DNA from 2 places in the Terriglobus albidus genome. Region 2 is predicted to be linked to the other one. Evidence: riboswitches for the same ligand, from Rfam matches in the RefSeq annotation. Region 2 holds a riboswitch; the other holds the start of a gene.

Region 1 (7,589 bases), 2.6 Mb from region 2:
AAGCGACCGAGATGGCCCGAAGAGTCTGCATACAACAGATGATCGACACACTCAGATCATGGTGTGCTGTTTAGACGCGGGAATCGAGATGGCGATATGGCCAGTTTTACTTCGCTACGCTTGGGCGGTCATCCGCCTCCAGGTCTCCCAGCGCATACTGGATTCCCGCCAGCATATGTTGCAGATAGGCCGGCATGGCGTACACATGCTCATTGTGGCCCAGTGCCTCATAGAACACGCGGCCTTTCCCCTCGCGCCGAATCCAGCTCAACGCATAATCCCCATCCGTACGCTTCGTTGCCGCCGGCTCCTTCGCCTTATCCGCATCGCTCATTTTGGTGTAGTCGATGCTGGTCAGCACGTGCACGTTCTTCCGCGAAAACGAGTCCTGTGCATAGGTATAGATCTCGTCGTGGATAGCGAACTCTTTGCCGTGGAACATCGCCGTCAGCGGACTTTTCGGATCGTCAATCTTCACCGTCACCATCTGTGGATACAGCCAGTGGAACTTGAAGAATCCGCCAATCGCCTTATTCCACTCCGGCCATGTCCCGATCAGTTTCGCCGGAGCACCGGCCTCTCCCTCTGCATGGCCGTGATACGAGTCCGACGCGGCATGCACGCCGACAATTCCCTTCCCGCTACGCACAAAATCCAGCAACGCCTTGCGGCGGGCCTCTGTCACTGCAGGGTCTTTCTTGTCATCAAGGAATGCGCCGGTTGTCTGGTCCAGGAAGATGCAGTCGAAGTACGCCAGGTTCTCAGACGTGATGTCGACCGGGTTGTAGGTGATGGTCGTGGTCCATGCACCGGTCTTCTTGCCCATCTCCTCCACCATGCGTGCCGCCAGCGGAATGGAAGAGTGCACCCAGCCGTCGGCATAGGCATAGACAAGAATGCGCCGTGGTTTCTTCGGCGGCACGATGGCATGGTCCGGCAGCGCATCCAGCACCGCCACCACGTCACCGGAGTTCGGTGTCTCAAGCTGCCGTCCATCAGCGATCGCCTGCGGCCGGTCACCTGAAAGAGGCTTTGCCGGCTGCGGAGTTTTGAGCCCGCGGTCTGTTTGCGGCGTAACCGTCTGTGCGTGCAACATGCAGGGTATTGCGAGCAATAAACCCGCTCCAGCGATTCTCCAATTCATTAGAAAGAGCCACCTTTGCTCGGAACCCAATCTACCATCAGTTCGGCGTCATCCTCCGCTCTCGCTATCTTCACCATGCAGTTCCAAAAAGCTGCAGCGGAACGGACACGTCGACCGGGTGTCATGAAAGACCTTGGCGCAGTAGACGTGGTCCCTTCCCATCCATCTGGCATACAACGCCGCCGCGCTTAACGCACCACCCACCGGGGCTACGAGATAAATCCACAATCCATGCCAGATCCACGCGAAAACTGCCGATGCAAACGACCGTGCCGGGTTCACGCTGAACCCCGAGAGTGACGCGCAGAAGCCGTAGTAGAAGATCGTCAGCAAACCCACCGCGAATGGAGCGTACCGAACCAAGGTCTTATGATTCGCCGTGAAGAGAACGATGCTCATCAACAGTGCCGACAAGCTCCACTCCGCAAGAAAGGCAATGACCTCGCCTTCGCTTCCCGGCGTTGTCACTGCATAACAGACGGGTGGGTACGCAAGCCGATCACCCAGCACGCTACGTGCCAGCCACATCCCTGATACCGCACCGAGAAACTGGCATACCACATAGAAAGCGGCGTCCCAGCGGTGCACACGGCGCAGATAGGAATACGCCAGGGTCACCGCCGGATTGAGATGCGCACCTGTTCGCCGGCCGAACCGGGAACGGATCAGCAAGATGGTCGCCACGGAAACGCCCGCACCCATCGCAAACGGTCGCATGGCCTGTGGCAATTGGAATGCAGCTCCGCTATAGAGCAGCGCTGCAAACAGTCCAATGCAGAACAGCAGTACTCCGGTCTGCGTTGCCTCCATCAAGTATTCCCGCCAGTGAGTTCTCCATGCCTCCGCGATCGATGCGTCAGGCGGCAGCGCCGTAACCTGAAAGCGTGGCAACTGTTGCGAATCCATGACAGGACAGCAGATGATCAGCGGGCCGGAACAGTGGGCTCTGACTCGAAAAGCGAGTGCACGCCCTCGACAAGAGTGGGATGCGCCAGCATCGCATCGCGAAGCGCGGTATACGGCAGGCCGGCCAGCATCGCAATCTGAACCGCCGACATCACCTCTCCTGCACCTGTACCCAGTCCGGAGAAGCCCAGGATGCGATCGTCGTCCCCGACCAGAGCCTTCATGAATCCTTTGGTCTCCATCAACGCTCTTGCACGCAGCACCGCCGCCATCGGCGCCCGGAAGAGGCGATAGCGTATCTCCCTAGCCTTCGCTTCAGTCTCACTGAGACCAATGCGCGCAAACTCCGGATCGGTGAAGAGGCAGAATGGAACCAGCCTTCCCGTCGTAACAGCATTGCCTCCGTCGAGGTTATCTTTCACCACCCGGAAATCGTCTTCACTGACATGGGTAAACTGCGGACTTCCCGCGATCTCACCCACAGCCCATACACCCGGAGCCGTTGTCTGCAGCCGTTCGTTTACCTGGATGTAGCCGCTCTTCGCGAGCTGTACACCGGCTGCTTCGAGCCCGAGTCCCTGCGTGTTAGGAACTCTTCCCGTGGCAACTAACAGATGCGTACCCTCCACCACTGCTTCGCCGTCCGGTCGATGGAGAAAGATCTTTACCGTTTGTCCGGAGACTCCCGTCACCTTTTGAATCGGCGTCCCGAGAGCAAACTCGATCCCCTCATCGCGAAGAATGCTGTGGATCGCCTCGGTCACATCCACGTCCTCGCGATGGAGTATTCGGCTGTTACGGTCGATCACCGTCACCTTGCTGCCAAACCGCCGCATGGCCTGTGCGAACTCGAGGCCTACATATCCTCCTCCAAGGACGATTAGCCGCTCCGGCACATGGTCAAGCTCCAGAGCTTCGACATGGGTCAGTGGCTGTGCTTCCGCAAGCCCTGGAGTCTTGTCGACCGCAGCATGTGTCCCGGTACCGATAATGACATTCGTCCCTGTCAGGACCCGCGTGCTTCCGTCCGGTAGTGTTGCCTCGACTGTCTTTGGTCCGATAAAGCGGGCAGTCCCCATGATCAGCTCGGCTCCGCTCTGGTGATAGAGGTCTTGATGGGTTTCCACCAGGCCGGCGACCATGCGACGCTTGCGTTCCCTCACCGCCGGCATGTCGACTTCCATCTCGCGCATGCGGATGCCAAACTCTTCGCCTCTCCGCGCATACTCGACCACCTGTGCCGTGTGGATGATGTTCTTACTGGGGAGGCAGGCAATGTTCGGGCACGCTCCGCCGACGTACTTCCTCTCGACGACCGCAACCCGTTGGCCACGGCTTGCAAATGTCCACGCGGAAAGCTTCGCTCCGGCGCCGCTTCCAATGATCACCAGGTCGTACTCTTCAGGCTGTTGTGAGGAAGGGCTGCTCATAGCTCTTTGATTCCTTTAGGAAAATGGGCTCCACGGATGAATCTAGTGGAGCCGCCAATCTCGCGAATAGACCGCTCCAGGCAATATCATCTATTCCGGATTGGAATAAATATGAGCCGCCTGCGGGAGATGGAAGTGTTTGTACGCGTTGTCGAGACGGGGTCGTTTTCCGCCGCCGCACGCGATTTCAAGATCGGCCAGCCGGCCATCTCAAAGAGCATCACCTCGCTCGAAACCCGGCTTGGCATCCGCCTTCTGGCGCGCTCCACCCGCCGCCTGACTCCGACCGAGGCCGGCAAAGCATTTTATGAACGTGCTTTTCGCGCTCTCGCAGAGGCAAACGAAGCGGAGGCCGCAGCGCAGAGCGCGGGCAAAGGATTATCCGGACGGCTTCGCGTTTATGCGCCCGTAACCTTCGCCCGGCTGCATCTTGTTCCCAGGCTCAACGAGTTCCTCGAAGCCAATCCCAAACTCGATCTCGAAGTCGTGATGGATGACCGGCCGATCGATCTGCTGGCAGAAAACATCGACATAGCCATTCGCATGGGCGTACTTGCCGACTCCGCGCTCAAGGCCAAAAAGATCGCCAGCGGAGAGCGCCTGGTATTGGCCAGCCCTGACTACTTGCGTCGCAGAGGCATCCCCTCTCGGCCATCCGATCTGCGCAGGCATGAGGCCGTGATCTACAACCACGGCACCGGTGGCGAGGAGTGGCTGTTCACGCGTTACTCCTCCAGTCTTCGCGTGCGCATCCAGGGAAGGCTCGCGCTAAACGCGGCCGAAGGGGTACGCGCCGCGGTCATCTCCGGCCAGGGCTTCACCATCGCCTCCCGCTGGATGTTCCAACCCGAGATCGCCTCGGGCGAGGTGGTTCCTATCCTTACCGATTGGGAGCTGCCGCAGATCGATCTTTGGATCGTTTATCCCTCGGGCCGGCTGACAAGCACAAAGGCAAGAACCTTCGCTCTCTGGTTTCAGCGCTCGATCGGTTGAAGCGAACCATTACATCCAATTGCCCCCGACCCACACACCGTTTATGATGAAAGACGACATCAAGAGTTGAGCTCACTGCTCAACGCCAACCTGCCCCGAGCAAGGTGGCGTCCCATCTGGGAGATGTGGCCTGTCCGGCAACTTCGGGAAAAGCCGCACATCCGTGATTTTCTTTTGATGGACCAGTAAGAAAGGGTTCAATACGCATGTGTGCACCAAAACAGCAGTTCGCCAGTGATAACTACGCCGGAATCTGTCCTGAAGCATGGGCCGCCATGGCCGAAGCCAACATCGGACACGAAAGCGCCTACGGTGCAGACTCCTGGACGGCACAGGCGGCGGACGCCTTCCGCACACTCTTCAGCACCGACTGCGATGTCTTCTTCGCCTTCAATGGAACAGCAGCCAACTCCCTCGCGCTTGCTGCTCTGAGCCAGAGCTATCACAGCGTCATCTGTTCGGAGCTGGCGCACGTGGAGACCGACGAGTGCGGCGCCCCCGAGTTTTTCTCGAACGGCGCCAAGCTTCTTGTCGCTCCCTCATCGAACGGCAAACTTAGTCCCGAAGCGATCCGCCTGATCGCATCACGACGCACCGACATTCACTACCCCAAGCCGCGCGTCGTCACCATCACGCAACCCACCGAGACCGGCCTCGTCTACACCCTCGACGAGATCCGCGCCATCGCTGCCACATGCCGCGAGCTCGGCCTTCGTCTCCACATGGATGGAGCGCGCTTCGCCAATGCGTGTGCGACGCTCGGCTGCACACCCGCGGCCATGACCTGGGAGGCCGGTGTCGATGTTCTCTGCTTCGGCGGCACCAAGAACGGCATGGCCGTCGGCGAGGCCGTGATCTTCTTCGATCGCGCGCTCTCACAAGACTTCGACTATCGCTGCAAACAGGCAGGACAGCTCGCCTCCAAGATGCGCTTCCTCGCCGCTCCCTGGGTCCGCATGCTCGAAACCGGGGCCTGGCTGCATCGCGCGGCACATGCCAACACCTGCGCCAGGACATTTGCAGAGAAGATCGCCGGCCTGCCGAACATCGAGCTCATGTTCCCGGTCGAGGCAAATGGCGTCTTCGTCAAGATGCCTTCCGCCATCGCCGATGCGCTGCGCGCCAGAGACTGGAAGTTCTACACCTTCATCGGCGGCGGAGCACGCTTCATGTTTGCCTGGGATACCGCACTCGATTGCCTCGAATCGCTGGTCGAAGACTTTCGTGCTGTAAGTGCAGAACAAACTGGTGCACCAGTTCTGACGTAATCGCAATGACTGGCTAAACGGGTGGGAGAAGCGGGCTTCAGCCCGCTGATAAGAGTGTAAAAAATAACGGGCTTCAGCCCCGGGCCTTTGTCTTTTCAAGAAATGCCAGGGGACTGAAGCCCACGGCTCCCACCGATTCGAGCTTCGCTCGAATGCTTTGCCTGGAAATAGGTTGACATAGGCTGCCTATGTCAGCCATCCTTACTGCCATAGTTTGTCTATGGCAGTAAGGAGCATTTCTGTGAAGCCCAACGATATTCCGCCCGGCTCCCTCTCCCTCCTGATCCTCAACACTCTTTCGCGCCACGGCGAGATGCATGGCTACGAGATCGCCGAGTCCATCCTGCATACCTCCGGCGATGTGCTGCAGGTAGAAGAGGGTTCCCTGTATCCCGCATTGCAACGCCTTCTGGTGCAGGGCTGGGTCTCCGCCGAGTGGGGCACGACAGCCGGCAATCGCCGCGCGCGCTACTACCGGCTGACCGCAGCAGGACGCAAACAACTCGCTGCTGGGCTCTCGCACTTTCACCGCATCTACGGCGCGATCACCGCCGTGCTGCAGCCTGCCTGATCGCCTCTGCTTCACCAAGGAGACCACACCATGCGCCAGCTTCTCCGCCGCCTCAGTATGCTCTTCCATCGCTCTCGCTTTAACGCCGACCTCGAAGAGGAGATGCGTCTCCACCTCGAACTCCGGGAGCAGCAGCAGGTTGCCGCCGGTCTCTCTCCCGGGCAGGCGCATCGTGAAGCCCGCCGCCGTTTTGGCAACAACGCTGTTCTGCGTGAAAGAAGTTTCGCCGCGTGGGGATGGAACTGGCTGGAATCCTTCGTGCAGGACACGCTCTATGGACTTCGTTCCATGCTGCGCTCACCCGGCCTCACCTGCGTCGCCCTGCTCTCGCTCGCACTCGGCATCGGCGCCAACACCGCCATCTTCAGCTTTCTCGATGCCATCGTGCTGCGCTCGCTGCCCGTCAAAGCTCCAGGACAGCTCGTCATCCTGGGCGATGGTGATGAAGATGGCGTCACCGATCGGTACGGCTCCACCACTCTCTATTCCTATCCCTTCTTCTCGCAGCTCCGCAGCAAGAACGCCGTCTTTTCCGAAGTCGCGACGGTCCTCAGCTTCAACGGTGAAGCGCACGGCACCATCGATCACCGCGACCAGATGGAGATCATCTCCCCCGACCTCGTCTCCGGAACCTTCTTCTCCACTCTCGGCGTAGAACCCGCCGTTGGCCGGCTCTTCACCGCCGACGATGACACCACCGAAGGTGCACATCCCGTCGCGGTTATCAGCTACGCCTTCTGGCAGACCGCACTTACCGGAGCGCCTGACGTCCTCAATCACACCGTCAAATTCGCCGATACCACCTTCACTATCATCGGCGTCGCTCCTCCAGGATTCTTCGGCATCACCGTCGGCCACGCACCCGACCTCTGGATACCGATGGCAATGATGAACTCACTGCCTGCTCACTACAACGGCTATAAAGACAACTTCTACCAGTCCAATCACATCTTCGGCCGCCTGAAATCCGGGGTCACGCACGCGCAGGCGGAAGCTGAGATTAATGTCCTGTATCAGCAGATCACCCGCGGCTTCCCCGATGCGCGACTCAATGACTACAACCTGTCACACCTGCAGCAGGCTCATGTTGCGATCACTTCGATCGCAACCGGTACCGCCGGCCTGCGTCATCAGTTCTCTGACCCGTTGAAGCTCCTCATGGGTGTTACTGCCCTGGTACTGCTGATCGCGTGCGCCAATATCGCCAATCTGCTTCTGGCACGATCCACCGCACGCGCACGCGAGTTTGCAGTGCGCCAGGCGCTCGGAGCACAGCG
Region 2 (7,589 bases):
CGCGCCATCCTGGTCAATACGCCCGGCAATCCGTCAGGCAAGGTCTTCACGCGCACGGAGCTGGAGGCACTGGCTACCATCGCGATCGATGCGGATCTCTTCGTCATCACCGACGAGATCTACGAGTACTTCCTCTACGACGGTCACGAGCATATCTCCCCGGCAACACTGCCCGGCATGGCGGAGCGGACGATCACGATCGCCGGCTTTTCCAAGACCTTCTCCGTCACCGGCTGGCGTCTCGGCTACCTGCACGCCAGTAAGCGCTGGACCCCGTCCATCGCCTACTTCCACGACCTGCTCTTCATATCCGCTCCGGCTCCGCTGCAGCATGGTGTGGCCGCAGGCCTGTGCGACCTTCCTGATAGCTTCTATACCGACATGCGGACCGAGTACGTCGCCAAGCGCGACAAGACCGTAGCTGCACTTGCAGATGCCGGACTCACGCCGACTGTCCCGCAGGGAGCGTATTACATCCTTGCCGATGTCTCCCGCGTTGAAGGCTCCACCTCGAAGGAGAAGGCGCGCAACCTGCTCAAACAGGTTGGCGTGGCTGCCGTGGCTGGGTCAGCATTCTTCCGTGCGGGCAAAGGAGAGAACCTGCTGCGCTTCTGCTATGCGAAGAAGGACGACGCGTTGGACGAGGCCTGCAGACGGCTTCGGTCCCTGTAAAAATCAACCTCGATGAAACTGACCTCACACGCAATGAAGCACGCCGCCGTCACACTTTGTGTCGGCGGCGTGCTTGTCTTGGTAGCTACTTTTTTTGAGGCGCTTCTTCCATTCGCGAAGAAAGCAGCCTGGATCATTTTGGGGCTGGCAATGCTGGTGAGTATCACCGAGGGTTTTCCGCCACGAAAGTCCTTCTGGTCTCGCTATCCACTGTGGGTGCCTTATTGGCTGAAGATGACCGACGCCATCATGGGCCTACTGGCGGTAGCCTTCGTTGTAGCACTCGAGTCGCACGAGCCATCCCAAAATCAGAAGAACGACTTTGCTCCTCGCGTCCTCGCATTCTTCGCGATTAATGCCTCGATACGATCAGCAGCCTACTGGCACTCGAAAGGAAGCTGCGACATCCCACTCGATCCTTGGGATCATTCGTCCTCACCTGAGACGCTCGATGAGCGGCTCGATGCTATTCGTGACGAACATCTCCCTTCCCTCTCACAGAAGGGAAAATAGAAGGAAAAGTACGACGACCTTTGTTTGTCATTTCGTAGCGAAGCGGAGAAATCTGCTTCTTATTGCTTCTCATAGGCATCTCCGTCGTAAAAAAAGAAGAAAGCCCACCGAATTGGTGGGCTTTCTTCTTTTTCACGCGGAACGAAGCCTTACACACACCCGCCGGCAATCGACGGGATCAGCATGATCTCATCTCCGTCTTCAAACGTGTGGGTCTCGCCACCCAGGAAGCGGATGTCCTCATCGTTCACGTAGACGTTGATGAACGGGCGCAACTTACCCTGCTCGTCCTTGATATGCGCACCAAGCGCCGGGAACTTCACACCCAGGTCATCGACCAAGCCCGGCAGGTTGGTAGCGGCGGAGTCAACCTTCTTCACGCCATCGGTATGGCGGACAAAGGCGGTCGGCAAAAGTACTTTGATTGACATTGAATCTTCCCTGCTCTTTCTGTTTCTCGTCCACCTGGGCATCAGCCCAGCACTACTGAGCCACCAGCTCAGCCTCTTCCGCAGCGGGCAGACCATCCAGCTCCCGCAGATAGGCATCGAACTCGGCCAGCCGCGGCTTCACCGCGCGTCCGACGTCGTACTTGCCCTGCAGCACATCGGTCGTCTTCAGGCCGTTGCCTGTGATGCAGACCACCGTGGTCTCATCCTTACCGATGCGGCCCTGTGCGAAGAGCTTCGCGGTCACGGCGGTGGTTACACCGCCTGCTGTCTCCGTAAAGATGCCCTCAGTTTCTGCCAGCTCCTGGATACCGGAGACAACTTCAACGTCGGAGACATCCTCACCCCAGCCGCCGGTCTCGCGGATCAGACGGGCTGCGTATGGGCCGTCCGCCGGGTTACCGATCGCCAGCGAGCGGGCGATGGTATTCGGCTTCTGCGGCTCGTGGCGGTCAAGGTTGTTCTTCACCGCGTGGGTGATCGGCGAGCAGCCCGTAGCCTGCGCTCCGAAGAACTTCACGTGCTTTGCCTCGACGATGCCGAGATACACCAGCTCGTCGAAGGCCTTCTTGATCTTCCGGATCAGCGATCCGCCAGCCATCGGCACCACGACGTTGTCGGGCAGACGCCAGCCGAGCTGCTCGGCGATCTCATAACCCATCGTCTTCGAACCCTCAGCGTAGTAAGGCCGCAGGTTCACATTGACGAAGCCCCAGTTGTACTGGTCGGCGATCAACGAGCACAGGCGGTTGACGTGGTCGTAGTTGCCATCAATGCGCACCAGGCGCGCGCCGTAGATCAGCGTGTTCAGAATCTTTGCCGGCTCCAGGTCAGCCGGAATCAGGATGCAGCTCTTCAGACCCAGGCGGGCGGCCTGCGCAGCCACTGAGTTCGCCAGGTTGCCAGTCGAACTCGCGCCGACGGTATCAAAGCCGAAGTAGCGGGCATTGGCCAAGGCCACAGCGACGACACGGTCCTTGAAGCTTAGCGTCGGGAAGCAGACGGCATCGTTCTTCACGTAGATATCGGAAGCGCCGAGACGCTTGCCCAGGTTCTTGGCCTTGACCAATGGTGTGAAGCCCACCGGAAGATCGGGCTGGAAACCCTCAGGAATGGGAAGCAGCGCACGATAGCGCCAGATGCTTGCCGGCCCGGCAGCGATGGACTCCCGGGTCACGCTGCCCTTCACCGCGTCCAGGTCGTAAAAGACCTCAAGCGGCGAAAAGCACTCATCGCAGATAGAAAGCGGCTGTTTGCCATAGCTCTTGCCGCACTCTTTGCACTTCAGATCGTAGGGCGCACACGCACCGGAAGACATAGGGCCTTGCTCTCCATATGGCGGAGGGCTTTACCTATGACCGTCTCTCTTGGATGGCGCCCTTAACTCGGGAACGAGGAGGCGCGGGGTGGGAACTTGCAACTTTCCTACTCCGAATCTCATGTTCCCTGTCGCCAGGAGAGAGTTGACACCGGTACGCCTTTGTTCTGTCCGGTTGTCGTGGTGTCACAGGGCTCGTCCCTCAACCACTCTTCATGAAATTCGCGCTTACCCTTGCGGGTTCGCTTGAATGTATTGTTTGTACCACGCCATACGGCTCCAGACAAGCCATGGCAGCACTCAACGGCGGCTAAGTGCATTGAATTGCAAGAAAACCGCCCTTTTCGGTTTATTCTTCCGCCATGCTGAAATTCCTGGTCCGCACCACCGCCTTCACGGCCCTCTCCGTTGCTCTTGCGTCCTCAGCTACGCTTCCCCTCGCCGCACAGGAGACCCCGTTGAACCCGGACGGCAAGGTCGCCTCCAAGTCCGTTTGGCTCACGCTAACGCCGCAGCAGAAGTCCGACGTCTTCGCCTTTGCGGAACCCTACAAGGACTACCTTCGGCACGCCAAAAGCGCCGGCCTCTCGACCGCGGAGTTCCTCAGTCTGGCCAAGGCGGCAGGGTTCACCGAGTTCACTTCTCCCTCGCAGATCAAACCGGGAGCCAAACTCATCTTCGACAATCGCGACCGCGCCGTCGTCTTTGCCGTCATCGGCTCCGATTCCGTGGAGACAGGAACACGCATCGTCGCAACCCACCAGGACTCTCCGCACCTGAACCTGAAGTCGCGTCCGGTTGTCGGAGCTCCGGGTTCGGTTGCGCTGCTGAAGACTACACTCTACGGCGGCATCAAGAAGTACCAGTGGTCGAATCTTCCGCTGGCGTTGGTCGGCCGCATCGACACCACCGACGGCCGGCACCTGCAGGTGAATATCGGCTTTGCTCCCGGCGATCCTGTCTTCGTGATCGCCGATGCCGCGCCTCACTCCGACTCGCTGCTCCGCACCCGCACCTACACCACCGTCCTCGCAGGGGAAGAGATGAATCCGGTGGCCGGTTCGATTCCCAGCGAGAAGAACTCCGTTGCCGACCAGGTGATGGCGGCCCTCCGTGCAAAGTTCAACATCAAGGACGAGGACCTGGTCGCTGCTGAGCTGGAGCTTGTTCCCGCAACACAGCCGGCCGACGTCGGTATCGATAATGGCTTGACCGGAAGCTGGGGTCAGGATGACAAGGCGCTCAGCTATGCGGCCTCACGCAGTATCTTCGACCTGAAAGGCACACCAAAGAAGACGGCGATGGTCTACGTCACTAACTTCGAAGAGGTTGGCTCTATCAACAACACCGGCGCCAACTCGCAGTTCCTCGACACGGTCTTTACCGAGCTGATGGACGCGCAGAAGAAAGGCGCTTCAGCACTCGACGTCCGCCACGCGCTGCGCAATGCCGCCGTGCTCTCAGCCGACTGCAATGACGGCGTGAATCCCCTCTTTCCAGGCAATTCTGAAGCTTCGAACGCAGCGATCGTCGGCTATGGTGTGACCATCAAGCGTTACGGCGCCGGCTTCGATCCGAACGCGGAGTTCACTGCCCGCATCATCGCTCTACTCGACAAGAACAACATCACCTGGCAGACGCAGACACCTCGTGTCGAAGTTGGCGGAGGAGGCACGATTGGAGGCTTCCTCTCGGCGCGAAATATGGAAGTGCTGGACGTAGGCATTCCTCTGCTCAGCATGCATGCTACCTACGAGATGAGCTCAAAGGTAGACCACTGGTCCATCTATAAGTTCTTCGGAGCCTTCTACGGGATGGAGTAGAGGGCATCCTTCGCAATCTATCGCGTGCCGCAAATACTTAGTCCTGTACCGGCATCATGAAACCAACTCGAAGCATGACATTGTGTTGCGTCGGATTGGCGAAGGTCCAGTAGTCCTTCAGCTCGATTCGCATGCTCTCAGTGTCATCTCCCTTAAGTACGAATCGTGGAAGCGCCAAGGCCACGCCGTAGTCCAGGGCATGGCCGGTCTCAAAGAGCCGACTGTATCCAATTGTGGCGAACGGCAAATAGGTGTGATTCTTCCATAACAAGGGAATTTCCTCATCGACACTTACATAGCCGGAGTAATTGCTGCGGTTGGCCTGTGGCCCCATAACGCCGACCTCGGCCCAGACCGGCAAGGGAATAGGCAATATTGTGAATCCCACGCCACAGCCAGCCGTTGGTTTTGTTCCAACGCTAGAGCTGCTGGCTCCTAACCCGCATATAACTCCAGCGCGTCCCCAATAGGATGCGGATGAGTTTGGATGGTACACCGCTGGTACCTGACGCGGAGGTGTCGAGGAGAGATTAGGTGTTGGCTCTTGCGGCAGAGCCACCTGAGCCTCAGCTTCGAAAAGTGGCAGGCAGAAAACGGACATGAGGACGGCCTTCAAAAAGTACCGGCTGAAATTGCGCATGAATGCACCCTGCCAGTTGTTGAACTTTTGGCACAATACAATGCTTCTCACTTCTCCAAGAATTGATCATCACGGAACAAGTCATTAGAAATAAGTCATTTACAAGAGGATCTCAAATACTCGCGCCTGTTCGTGTAGCCGCTTTGTACACTGAGGAACAACGATGAACGAACGCGGGCCGAGCAAGATATACCGTTTTGGCATCTTCGAGGCGGACCCGATATCCGGTGAACTTCGCCGGAAAGGGCTCCGCATCCGCTTACATGCTCAGCCATTCCAGGCGCTGCTGTTGTTACTTGAGCGCCCAGGTGAGACTGTCACCCGCGATGAAATCGCTCGCCGGCTATGGCCGGAGGACACATTTGTCGACTATGAGCACGGCGTCAACTCCGCAATGAATCGCCTGCGGGATGCGCTTGGAGATAGAGCATCCAATCCGCGCTTTATCGAAACACTTGCCAAGCGAGGCTACCGGTTCATTGCATCAGTAGAGGAGTTCGAGGACCACCCCATAACTCTTCCATCCCAACCGACTCCGAGCACCCAGGAACAGGTAACGAGCCGAATCCTTACCTCCTCCGAAGATCTGCCTCGAAGTTCTCCTCCGCTGGTCCAGGCCTTCTTCATCCTGTTCCAACTGATGTATCTCAGCTTCTATATCGGAGCGTTAGCGAACCTCGGCGAGATTCAGGAACTCATTGCTCCACTTCCTCATGCGCAGTTGATCTTGCGCGTGCTTATCCTGAGCGCCGTTCTCCTCATTCCGGTACGAACCTTTTTGCTCTGTGCAACTCTCTTCCGCCCACCTCATTTTCTACAGCGGTTCCTGAGACTGTGGTGGCTCTCACTGGCTGGCGATCTTCTGTGGACGCTCTCCCCTTTTCTATTGCTTCATCACATCAACGACGGACTCGCCTTGGCTTGTATGAGCTTTTTGGTGTACTCCCCGTTTGCACAGCGTTCGTTGGTTTTGATGGGAGCCGGTCAGATACGTGAGTGAATAGAAGGGCCAACTGTATAGGGCTTCAACATTGTTGTGCCCTATTCCGGCTTAACGATCTCTTTCACACCTTCGACGAAGCTGGCCGGATCGAATTCCATGCGCAGAATCTCATCGGGGCAATCCGTCATCATGGCCACGCGCCAGTTGCAGACGAAGGCTATAAGCTGTTCAGGCTGCGCCGCTCTGAGCTCAGCACAGAGCGCTTCAGCCTCGGGCACACCCCGCTCCCCTTCCACATCGATCAAGACGAGGTCATATTGCTTCTGCCAGAAGCTCGAACGTCCCTCGTCCACGCTCATGAACGAATCCACCTCATAGCCTGAGAGGCGCAGGATCTGATCGCGCAGGGGACGCAGCATGTCTCGCCTGCAGACATGCAGGATAGTTTTCCGCTGGGGTGAATCCATAAGGGAGGCCTTTCGCAATAGAAGCGTCAGGCCAGGACTTCGGACTTCTCTTCTGAGGATCCAGTATGAGCGGGAAGCGCCGGCATCGGCACCAGCAGATCTTCCTTACGCATCACAAGAGTGGTGGCGTTCAGGCTGGCAAGTTCAAAGCCATGACCATGAGTAATTGCGTCCGTTGGGCAGGCCTCAACGCAGTACCCGCAGAAGATGCAACGGTTGTAGTCGATGTTGTAGACCTTGGCGTACCGCTCCGAAGAGCTGATGCGCTTTTGCTCCGTGTTGTCCGCCGCTTCGATAAAGATGCAGTTGGAGGGGCAGGCTGCCGCGCACAGGAAGCATGCCACGCACTTCTCCAGACCGTTCTCGTCGCGCTGCAACTGGTGCTTGCCGCGGAAGCGCTCCTGGAACTGAGCACCGCGCATCGGTCCGGGACCGTCGGGGTAGTTTTCTACCTCGGTGGGCTGCAGCATTTCCTTGAAGGTGATGCTCATGCCTTTGGCAATCGCGGCGACGTTGCTGACGATGGACATAGTTTGAGTATATGCCACACGGGGGTTACGCTGGTATTCGCCATGCGCCCAGCCATCCTTGCTCTCGCCTGCGTTTTCATCGTCTCGCCCGCCTTTGCTCAGACCGCGCAGCAGCCTGCGACGGCCCACGCGCACGAAGCAGCCGCTCCCTCTACCTCACTTACCGTGACCGGCCCAACCGGCAAGGTCCTGAAGGTGTCGCCGGAAGACCTGAAAGCCATGCCGCACAAGTCT

Evidence for each region. Region 2 has a riboswitch for S-adenosylmethionine ahead of thrC (threonine synthase). Riboswitches for the same ligand answer to the same signal wherever they lie in the genome.
Region 1: it holds a riboswitch for S-adenosylmethionine, as region 2 does, so the genes downstream of both, FTW19_RS02130 (low specificity L-threonine aldolase) here and thrC (threonine synthase) in region 2, are expected to answer to the same signal.

What each region holds. Positions count from the first base shown of each region.
Region 1 is NZ_CP042806.1:516,911-524,499, forward strand. It holds gene FTW19_RS02105 (VWA domain-containing protein) at 1-31, opposite strand, end outside; gene FTW19_RS02110 (ThuA domain-containing protein) at 107-1,096, opposite strand; gene FTW19_RS02115 (MIP/aquaporin family protein) at 1,193-2,035, opposite strand; gene FTW19_RS02120 (dihydrolipoyl dehydrogenase family protein) at 2,068-3,480, opposite strand; gene FTW19_RS02125 (LysR family transcriptional regulator) at 3,592-4,473, shown strand; SAM-I-IV-variant riboswitch at 4,525-4,628, shown strand; gene FTW19_RS02130 (low specificity L-threonine aldolase) at 4,680-5,741, shown strand; gene FTW19_RS02135 (PadR family transcriptional regulator) at 5,962-6,312, shown strand; gene FTW19_RS02140 (ABC transporter permease) at 6,343-7,589, shown strand, end outside.
Region 2 is NZ_CP042806.1:3,162,746-3,170,334, reverse strand. It holds gene FTW19_RS12585 (pyridoxal phosphate-dependent aminotransferase) at 1-672, shown strand, start outside; gene FTW19_RS12580 (hypothetical protein) at 685-1,185, shown strand; gene FTW19_RS12575 (MoaD/ThiS family protein) at 1,335-1,616, opposite strand; gene thrC (threonine synthase) at 1,669-2,952, opposite strand; SAM riboswitch class I at 3,069-3,174, opposite strand; gene FTW19_RS12565 (peptidase M18) at 3,315-4,775, shown strand; gene FTW19_RS12560 (hypothetical protein) at 4,813-5,148, opposite strand; gene FTW19_RS12555 (winged helix-turn-helix domain-containing protein) at 5,579-6,415, shown strand; gene FTW19_RS12550 (hypothetical protein) at 6,457-6,777, opposite strand; gene nuoI (NADH-quinone oxidoreductase subunit NuoI) at 6,852-7,355, opposite strand; gene FTW19_RS12540 (molybdopterin-dependent oxidoreductase) at 7,398-7,589, shown strand, end outside.